DNA from 3 places in the Roseibium algae genome. Region 1 is predicted to be linked to each of the others. Evidence: predicted binding sites of a transcription regulator. Region 1 holds the regulator's gene; each other region holds the start of a gene.
The links. The regulator LexA, encoded in region 1, represses DNA repair genes until DNA is damaged. The targets are predictions, from matches to a motif close to TGTTCNNNNTGTGTTCNG.
Positions count from the first base shown of each region.

Region 2: a site for LexA is predicted at 1,675-1,692, ahead of V6575_RS20190 (three-Cys-motif partner protein TcmP). Genes of this name have one in related genera too.
Region 3: a site for LexA is predicted at 1,618-1,635, ahead of V6575_RS12265 (helicase-related protein). Genes of this name have one in related genera too.

Region 1 covers NZ_JBAKIA010000005.1:62,679-65,890, forward strand. Annotated here, with positions in the region: gene V6575_RS09260 (TRAP transporter substrate-binding protein) at 1-272, opposite strand, end outside; gene lexA (transcriptional repressor LexA) at 910-1,623, shown strand; gene V6575_RS09270 (ComEC/Rec2 family competence protein) at 1,780-3,212, opposite strand, start outside.
Region 2 covers NZ_JBAKIA010000018.1:114,212-117,423, reverse strand. Annotated here, with positions in the region: gene V6575_RS20195 (DUF5131 family protein) at 1-496, opposite strand, end outside; gene V6575_RS20190 (three-Cys-motif partner protein TcmP) at 496-1,611, opposite strand; gene V6575_RS20185 (hypothetical protein) at 2,168-2,401, shown strand; gene V6575_RS20180 (hypothetical protein) at 2,671-2,883, shown strand; gene acnA (aconitate hydratase AcnA) at 2,967-3,212, opposite strand, start outside.
Region 3 covers NZ_JBAKIA010000007.1:23,292-26,503, reverse strand. Annotated here, with positions in the region: gene pyc (pyruvate carboxylase) at 1-285, opposite strand, end outside; gene V6575_RS12270 (autoinducer binding domain-containing protein) at 439-1,143, opposite strand; gene V6575_RS12265 (helicase-related protein) at 1,774-3,212, shown strand, end outside.

The sequences.
Region 1 (3,212 bases):
ATGTAGCTGTAGCCCTCGGCATAGATATTGACGATGCCGGCTTGCAATTGTTCCAGAACCGCATCTTCCTTGCCGAGCTGCTCGTTCGGAAACACCTGAATGGTCAACTTGCCGTCGGTATATTCCTTGGTCAGGTCAGCAAACTTTTGAAAGACTTGGCCTTCGGGACTGTCGACCGGCATCTTGGTGGCCATGCGCCAAGTCTCTGCATGAGCCGACGATGCGGTCAACGCCAATATCATTGCCGCAGTTGTGGCGAATTTGGAAAACATTTGAAGATCCTCTTAGGTCGGGAGCGTGCGCGTTGCCCGCGCTTTTTCGCCCTGAAAGTCTCCCTTGTCTGAAAGGCGGCGGTCAAATTAGAAAGATTTTTGATCAGACAATTGTTTTTTATCACTGCAGATCGAGACCGAACCCGCCTTACTTCTGGCACCCAGAACAGCAGTCAGGTTCGTTTTGATGATGTTGAAAACTCCTAGCCAACAGCGATAGGTGAAAGCAAAGCCCTCCAAAACTCACCTTCGTCAAAACCTAATCACCTGACGATACGCATCACGTTTGTTGATTTTAGAACGAAGAAAAGAAATATCTTTAAAATCTCGGCTTCTGCGATCTGCATGACTTTGCTCAGATTTTCAAACACCGAAACAAACAGGATCCGCAATCAGACAACAGCCACCGGGATAAAAGCATCAGCTGAAGTCGACTTTTAAGCATGCACGAAATTCAATTGAACTTATAGGCATCAGTACATGGCCCATAAGAACTCAAAGGCCAGAAACTTACTGTGATTCAACTCTAAAGCTGCATGGGACAGAAACAGAACATTAAGGCTTGTGGAACACAGTGAGAACAGCTATGGTACGTTCATGATTTGTACCCAGCCGGTTCGCATTGGAGAAGTTGACGATGCTCACGCGCAAGCAATATGAACTGCTGATGTTCATCCAAGAAAAATTGAAGGAAACCGGGGTTCCACCTTCCTTTGATGAAATGAAGGATGCCCTCGACCTTCGCTCAAAGTCCGGTATTCATCGGCTCATCACGGCGCTGGAAGAACGCGGATTTATTCGTCGCCTGCCCAACAGGGCACGGGCGATGGAGGTTATTCGTCTGCCCGAATCAATTTCCCCCGGTCTGGGTTCTCCCCCGCCGCGCGGCAGTTTTTCACCTGAGGTCATCGAAGGATCTCTTGGCAAGACTGCAGCGGCACCTGCGCCCTCCCCCATAGCGGAAGCTACTGGCATCGAAATACCTGTGATGGGACGCATTGCAGCAGGTGTTCCCATTGAGGCGATCCAGACCCACAGCCACTCGATCACCGTTCCGCCTGAGCTCGTTGGCAAGGGCGAACATTACGCGCTGGAAGTGCGAGGAGATTCCATGATCGAGGCCGGGATTCTGGATGGAGACACGGTTTTGATCCGACGTACGGAAACTGCCGAGAGTGGCGACATTGTCGTGGCCCTTGTTGACGATGAAGAGGCAACACTGAAACGCCTCCGTAAAAAAGGTGCTTCCATTGCATTGGAGGCCGCCAATCCAGCTTATGAAACCCGCATTTTTGGGCCAGGCCGCGTTAAGGTTCAGGGTCGGCTGTCTGCATTGTTTCGCAAGTACTGACATCTGCATCTTTTATATTTGCAAGTGCGCGATGATACTTTGATGGGCAGGCGTTTAACCAGGCAACAACCAAGCTGTGGTCTGTTGCTGATTCCAGGGCTGCTCAATGGTGCGAAATTTTGGAGGCATGAGGTGTCCTTCAGAATGTGGCCAGCATCAGGGACGTGGCCTATGCCAAGGGCGTGGCGGGCGGGTTTTCGCACTCAGCCACTTTGTTATGACAGTTTTGGGCGGAGTTTTTACGCTAACACTGTCTGAAGCGGCAGCATGATCCTTATTAACATTTGATGCAGGAACCATTCTGCTCGTCTTGCCAAACACCAAGTTCATTACGCTGCTGGTAAAGCCCAGAAGCCAGTTTTCAGTCGGCTCTTTGTTGGTCAATTGCGATTTGCCGTTGCCCCCTCCAACAGATCGGTCATTGGACGCAGGCCAATCTGCTGCTTCCAGCCAAAGTGAGAGGGCACCGTGCGCGCGCCGTTCAGCAGCACCGATAACCAGACTGACATCACAGTCTTTTGGAACTGTCAGCTCGGTCACAATGATATCTGCTTCGATGCAATCCATCGCCAGTGCCTCGGCCTTCTGAGGCATCGCAATGCGTATGGGCACAGGCTTGTAAACAAGGCTCCCGGTCCTGTCAGATGCCATTAGGGAACCAGTCCTCATGGGCGCATAAGCCAGATAGACGCAGCCATAGGGGTCACACCTGCGCTGAGGCGTGCCCATTTTCTGGACCGAAAAGGCATCCTCTGGCAACCCTTCCCGCTGCAGCCATATGTCTGTCTCAAACCCTGCCCGCTTTGCGCTGAAACGCAAGATCCCATCGGCTCCTCTTGCTGCGATGATCGCGCCCTTTTCAGAGATCTGAATGTCCGGCGGACGGTCAAACACAAGAAATGCGCCCGCTATAATACCCAAAGGCAATGCGCCCAATCTGATCCAGCCGCGCGCCAGAACACCAAGGAACAAAGCGGCCATCAGGAGCAAGGTGACATTGGCACCGGGCGGTGACACATGATCCTGCCCAATATCCAGGTTTGCTGTCCATTCAGCAAAGCCAAGCAGGACATCTAACCCGGCGGACATCACCTGAAGCGGCAAGCTGGCCAGGCCAAAGGGCATCAAGACCAGAGCGAGAACTCCCATCGGCATGATCAGCAGCGTGAACACAGGCATGCCCAGCAGGTTTCCGATGACACCCATGGGAGCGATCCGGCCAAAATGATGAACACCGATCACCCCTGTTGCCAAACCTGCGACCAGAGCAGTCGCCGTCAACCCGCCCCAGAACAACATGGTCTGCCAACCGATACGCGACCAGAACCTGGGGCGCATAGACAAGGCTTGAACGCCACGTCCTGCCGAGCTGGTTCTCCAAGTTTCATAGACGGCCACAAGACAAATCACGGCAGCAAACGACATCTGGAATCCTGGATGGAGCAATCGCTCAGGGGCAAGTATCAACAGCAGAAGCCCAGCCAGGGCTACACTGTGGAGGGTCAGCCCCTTTCGCGAAACAATCAGCCCGAGAAAAACCAGCCCGATCATCACAAAGGATCGTTGTGTGGCCAAAGACCCTCCCGAAA
Region 2 (3,212 bases), on a different contig from region 1:
ATTTGGTTTGAGCACCACAGTGTCGAAGGTCATCAATTCGATATGAGAACTCCACGTTCTCGACGCTAACTCCCATCCAAATATTAGATGACCATTGTAGGGACGATGACAATTCCATCAGTCGTTCTGACCGCTTAGTCAAAACTTGAAATGTGTGATGACCACACTCGCGCATCACTTGAAAAACTTTCTGAATGAAATGCAGTGGAACTTCCTCGTGAAAGAGATCTGACATTGAGTTAACAAAAATCATCCTGCCTTGTTTCCAAGACTTCGGAACATTCAGAGAAGCCTCGTCTAAGCGAATTTTTCCATTCCACTTTGGGCGTCCACCAGTTTGACGGGTAAGGCCTTCATACTTGCGCTGGCCCATCGCATCCAAACGTTTAGCCATACGCATGGCATAGCAATTTGTACAACCCGGAGAAATGATGCTGCATCCCGCAACAGGGTTCCATGTTGCCTCCGTCCACTCAATTTTGGAGTTAGTTCCCATCAAGACGCTCCTGGAAATGTGACGATCAATCTATCAGCAAAAGAATTCTTGCGTCTCTTCTTTCCTTCTGGGTCGACAACAGTGATTCTCTCCGCTTCTTCCAGCTTGCCGAGAACATTCTTATAGTGTCGACTAAGATAAGGATGGCCAACGCTATGCTCGCGATAGATTCCGACCATCGAAGCACTCCGACCTGCGAACTCCTCCAAAAGTAACTCTTCAAGATCATCAAGCGGGCGTTGAAACTCGAACAGAAACGGCATTGTCTCATCCGCTGGCGAATATGCGAAGGAAGCGACGCCTTGATCTTCCGTCGAACTTTCCTTCGCCATGATTTCTTTCATCACCTCGTATCCCTTAAAATCTTTGGAAACGAAAATGAGATGATGAGTCAAGCGCCCCTCATCGTTCTTGAAGCGAAACGGCAGCACGAACTTTCCACCCATTTCCATCAAAGCATTTGAAAGCTCCTCTAGTACCATCTCCTGCCGTAGAGCGGGGTTCGCACCATTAACCTTGGCACGCAGTTCATCAGCGCGCTCCACGCCAAACAACGCATCCATATGTTGTTTGACCATTGGGTTAGAAATTCCGGAGTTGATACGGTTATAGTTGAAGAAGAACACGCAATCGCAACCCCAATCTTTGATCACTCCATTAACCAAACGGAGGGAAAGCCCTTTGTAACCAAATGGATCAAAGAAAGTAAACGACGGAATAATCTCCGTTTCAGAGAAGTAATCCTCTGCGTCTTGCCCCACTTCATTACAGTTGACCACAGGCTTATGTTTAAGGGCATCGATGCCCGGAAGAGCAGCGATTTCATTGATCAGAGTGCTAGAGTTATTCTCATCCACATCATTAAACAAGGCGACAAGTGAACCTCTAATTCTGTCATTTTCAATTGCTTTCTCAAGAATAAGTAGTGGCGTTGATGCGGCACCATCTTTGTATCGACCGGGGCGGGCATAGAGGTCGATATATGCAATCTTACCGCCTCCCCATTTTTGCGCCGAACCAACGACAATATTAGCCCAAGCAACAAAATACTTTTGGACAATTCGTGCTTTGACCTCGGATTGATCTCCGCGCTCTTCAAAAAACTTTTTCGACATGTGTGCCTCAACGAACTCAAATGATTGCACGTCATGGTAGAATGCTCAGCTTACCTCACACAATAGTACATAACATGAACATTTTAAAGGTACGTTCTGACTAACCTAGTATTTTGACGTAAAATTCAAAGGCTGCAACGCGGCATCATCCCAGCCAACAGACGGCGGCTATTGACTCTTTCCAACCTTTTGCCTTTGCCGCAGAGTGGATTGGATCCCCGATCAAGTCGGGGATGACGCCGTGTTTGTGGCAAGTCGATAGTCTCCCGGTCCGTCCTCATCCCATGACTTGACCGCTTTCAACCTTGGGGAAACCATGCTGATACTCATCGACGAAGGATGGAACCCAAAGTGGTTCAGTCGCAGCATGGACTGAAGGATCAAGTCCTGCAATGGCGAAGCTGGCGGTTAGAGCGGCCCACGTTGACGCGGGCTTGTCGCCTTCCGCCCCAAAGTAAGTCCATGACTTCCCAGGATCAGCCCCCTAATCAACTCTTTTTGGTGTCAGGACCGAAAACGTGGTATGCGCCAGCCAAACAACAACAGGAATGCACCAGTGAGCGAAATGACCGTAGCGGACGCAACGAACCGCGTTTATGAATCCCTCCAGGCGGACAATGAAGACCTCGATCTGCATATCGCAGCTCTCAAATCAGCTATTAAGCACGAGGGCTTGAAAGAGGTCGCCTTCGACCCGGCCCGGATCGTCCAGAACAACCGGTCCGGCCGGAAGCTGCTGCAAGCCTATTTTCGCCAGCGCGGTGTGAAGGTCACATTCGCGTCTTCGTAACACCTTCCGGTCATCGGATATACGCGCGGTTACACTTTGGGGACAGGCGTGCGAGTCCACGTGAGGAGAATGACTGGATCTCGCCCCCAAGTCCCGCGCGGCAGGGAGTTGGAGGGTGACTGCTAGCGTCCCCACTGGTCATCCCCGACCTGATCACAAGCGCTTTTTCTCAAGACCCATTTATTCTATTTTATTCGACACCTAATAAAGAATCGAATAGATTGCATTTATAAATATATCAACCTTAGATTCCTTTGAGGTAAGTGATAATGGCACGCATTAAAGGTAAAAACGACGGCCCCGGAGGCCGCAATGAACACTATGACATCGGCAATAGGAAAGACGTCCCTCGTAGAAACGTGGTGGCAGAAATTAAACGTGGCGAACATCCAGATGCGCATGTCGTGAAAATCAACGATCGAGAATACGCCAGAGATAACCCGGACAGAACAAAGTCTGACAACGTAAATCGCAAAACGTAGCCTTCCTGTCGAGAAATACTCGCAAACAAAAAGGGCCACCCGGTGGGCGCCCCTTTTCAAGTCTTGCAGCGTGAGGCCAGCGGTTAGCTGTTCACCAGGTTCCGCAGCACGTAGTGCAAAATGCCGCCGGCCTTGATGTACTCCAGCTCGTCCTCGGTATCGACACGGCAAAGGCACTCGATTTCCTTCACAGTGCCATCTTCATAGGTCACTTCGATGTTCATCATCTGGCGCGGGCTGATATCCGCGATGCCCAGGATGGTGACCCGTTCCTGTCCGGTGATGCCATGAGACTGCCAGCTTTCGCCGTCCTTGAAGGTCAGCGGGAT
Region 3 (3,212 bases), on a different contig from region 1:
AAATTCAGGGCTTTCGGAAAGGAAGCCATAGCCAGGATGAATAGCGTCAACCTTGGCAAGCTTTGCAACTCGGATGATTTCGTCGATGGCCAGATATGCTTCAATCGGACCCAGGCCTTTTCCAATCTGGTAGGCTTCGTCAGATTTGAAGCGATGCAGCGCCAGCTTGTCCTGTTCGGCGAAGACGGCGACGGTCTTCAAGCCCAGTTCATTGGCGGCGCGAAAGATGCGAATTGCAATTTCAGACCGGTTTGCGACGAGAATCTTGCGAATTGCCAAAAGCATTTCTCCCAAATACCTGCGTCCGTCGCCCCTTGCGACGTTCACCTTACGTTTTTTACTTGGGTCGAAGGAATAATAAAAGGGGCAGCACCTATGTCCTTTTCATTTTTCGCAAAAGTGCTGTACCTAATCGGACGCTTATTGTGAGTCTGAACCCTAGTTGATCAACTTCAACCGCAAAGCCTCAGCAACAGCATGTGTGCGGTTTCTGGCCTTTAACTTTGCGGTTGCCTCCTTGAGATACCAATCTGCAGTGTGTCGTGAAATTCCAAGAGTATCAGAGATGTCTGCGCTGGTTTTTCCTGCAGCAGTCCATTTCAGACATTCTATTTCCCGATTGGTCAAGGAAGGGCTGTTGGGTTTGGAGAAGGCCGATCTATCTGTCAGCATCATGCTGTGATCGTAGGCATAAATGCCTGCAAGATGCAGGGCCTTCATTTCTTCAGGCGTAACATCAACTCTGTCACCAGCCAAAAAGAGACTGCCTTCAAAGCCAATGGAGCCGTAAACTGGGATCAAAACACCATCGGTCAGATTAAAGCTGCGTGCTTCTTCCAAAATGGCCACGCCTCGTTTTGTGATGCCATGGTCATTTTTCGTGTCTGACCAGACAAATGGCATTGCACCGCGGGCTGCACGTGCGACGACGGGGTCATCGATGACATATTGGTTGTCGAGATAATGAGTGCGCCATTCCGGGTTTCCTCCGGACGCAAGGGCATGAGGATGTGTGAGAGATCCACGGCCAGTGAATGTGGCAAGAGCATAGGCGGAGAACCCATAGTTCGTCGCGAGGTTTGACAGACTGCTTGCCATGTCTTCGATGGAATTGATCTTGGAAAAAGTTTTTGTAAAATCCAAAGCGGGAGCCAAACGCTCGTATTTCATATTTTGTACTCGGTTCTGGTTCAGAGGCCGTCTGATCTCGGGATGGCGTGCTAAAAGCTTTGTTGCTGTGTTCCAAAAGGACACAAGAGTGTTAATTCTTGAAGGGTTGATGTCGGTAAAAAATGCACGTTCATTCTGTATGTTGATGATAAAATTGAATTGATACTAAATGTGGTAGGAACAAAACTGAAACCACTCGGAGTCAGCGATTCGTATATATTCTGTTCGATATATGTTTAGTAATTAATTCCACTGGCTGAAAGCAAATTGGTTCTAGTTTTAACTATTAACTCTTTCGCTCTTTTGAATAGAGCCATTGTCGATTGTGCAAATATGGAGGCTGGGTGGCGCTGGGGGGGGCAAATTAGTGTCCTTGGCGGCGGTTTTGTCCAAATGTCGTATAGAACGAAACCTGAATCAGCTCAGGTAGCCGATTCGGACGGCCTTTGTTCTAGCTGCGTTCTTTTGCGTTGATTTGAGGATCAGCTTCGTAAAATGAAAGGGGGACAGGCAACTGGTCGGTATGCTAGATAGCGGCGACCTTTCAGCAATGGCCGCGTTCCGGGGCACATGCCGAACCGAGCACACGTTAGTAATTCTATCATGCCACGTTCTCCATATATGCAGTTGCCGCCTGCAGTACGATCAAGAACCGTTACGGCGGTACTTGGACCAACCAACACCGGCAAGACCCACCTCGCGATCGAGCGGATGCTGGCTCACAAAAGTGGCTTGATCGGGCTGCCGCTGCGCCTTCTTGCGCGTGAAGTCTATAGCCGTGTTGTGGAGCGTGTTGGTTCTGACGTCGTTGCGCTGATTACCGGCGAGGAAAAAATTATCCCGAAAGCGCCGCGCTTTTGGGTCTCCACTGTTGAAGCCATGCCTCTGGATCTTGAGACGGACTTCGTTGCAATCGATGAAGTGCAGCTCGCTGGTGACCTTGATCGTGGCCATATCTTTACAGATCGCATTCTCAATCTACGTGGGCACTCAGAGACGCTTCTTTTGGGCGCTGGCACCGTACGATCGCTTTTGGAAAAGCTTCTGCCGGGCCTGAATGTGATCACCCGTCCACGAATGTCTGTGCTGACCTATGCTGGCTCCAAGAAAGCCTCGCGCTTGCCGCCGCGTTCGGCGATTGTCGCCTTTTCGGCAGAGGAAGTTTACGGCATTGCGGAATTGCTACGGCGGCAACGCGGCGGGGCTGCTGTCGTGCTTGGTTCTCTGAGCCCTCGAACGCGCAACGCACAGGTAGAACTTTTTCAGAATGGTGACGTTGAGCATCTGGTCGCTACAGATGCTATCGGCATGGGGTTGAACCTCGATGTCGATCATGTTGCCTTCGCTGGAAACAGGAAATACGACGGCTATCAATATAGACAATTGACTGCTGCAGAGATGGGGCAGATCGCCGGACGGGCAGGTCGTCACACTCGTGATGGCACGTTTGGAGTCACCGGCCGGGTTGATCCTTTGGATGATGATTTGGTCGATCAGATCGAAAATCATCATTTCAACAGTCTAAAAGTGCTGCAATGGCGCAACAGTCAGCTGGATTTTTCATCTTCTGATATTTTGCGCAGATCTCTTGATATTGCGCCTCGCGAAGACGGTTTGGCGCGTTCACCGTTTGGTGGAGACATCAACGCGCTTGAGCATTTGCTGCGTGATTCCGCCATTTCAGACATGGCAAATGGCACAAAAGCTGTCGAATTGCTCTGGGATGTGTGTCAGGTGCCGGACTATCGTAAGATCGCTCCAGCCAATCATGCAGAGCTTTTGAATACGATTTATACCCACCTAATGCAGGATGGGGCCATTGCTGATGATTGGTTTACGCGTCAATTGGCCTTCGCAGACCGCGCGGATGGTGATATCGACACTCTGGCAAACCGGATTGCTCATATCCGGACTTGGACTTTTGTCGCGAACCGGCCGGATTGGCTGAAAGATCCTGCTCATTGGCAGGGGGTGACCCGCGGCATTGAAGATAAATTATCTGATGCGCTTCACGAACGCCTTACGCAGAGGTTCGTGGACAG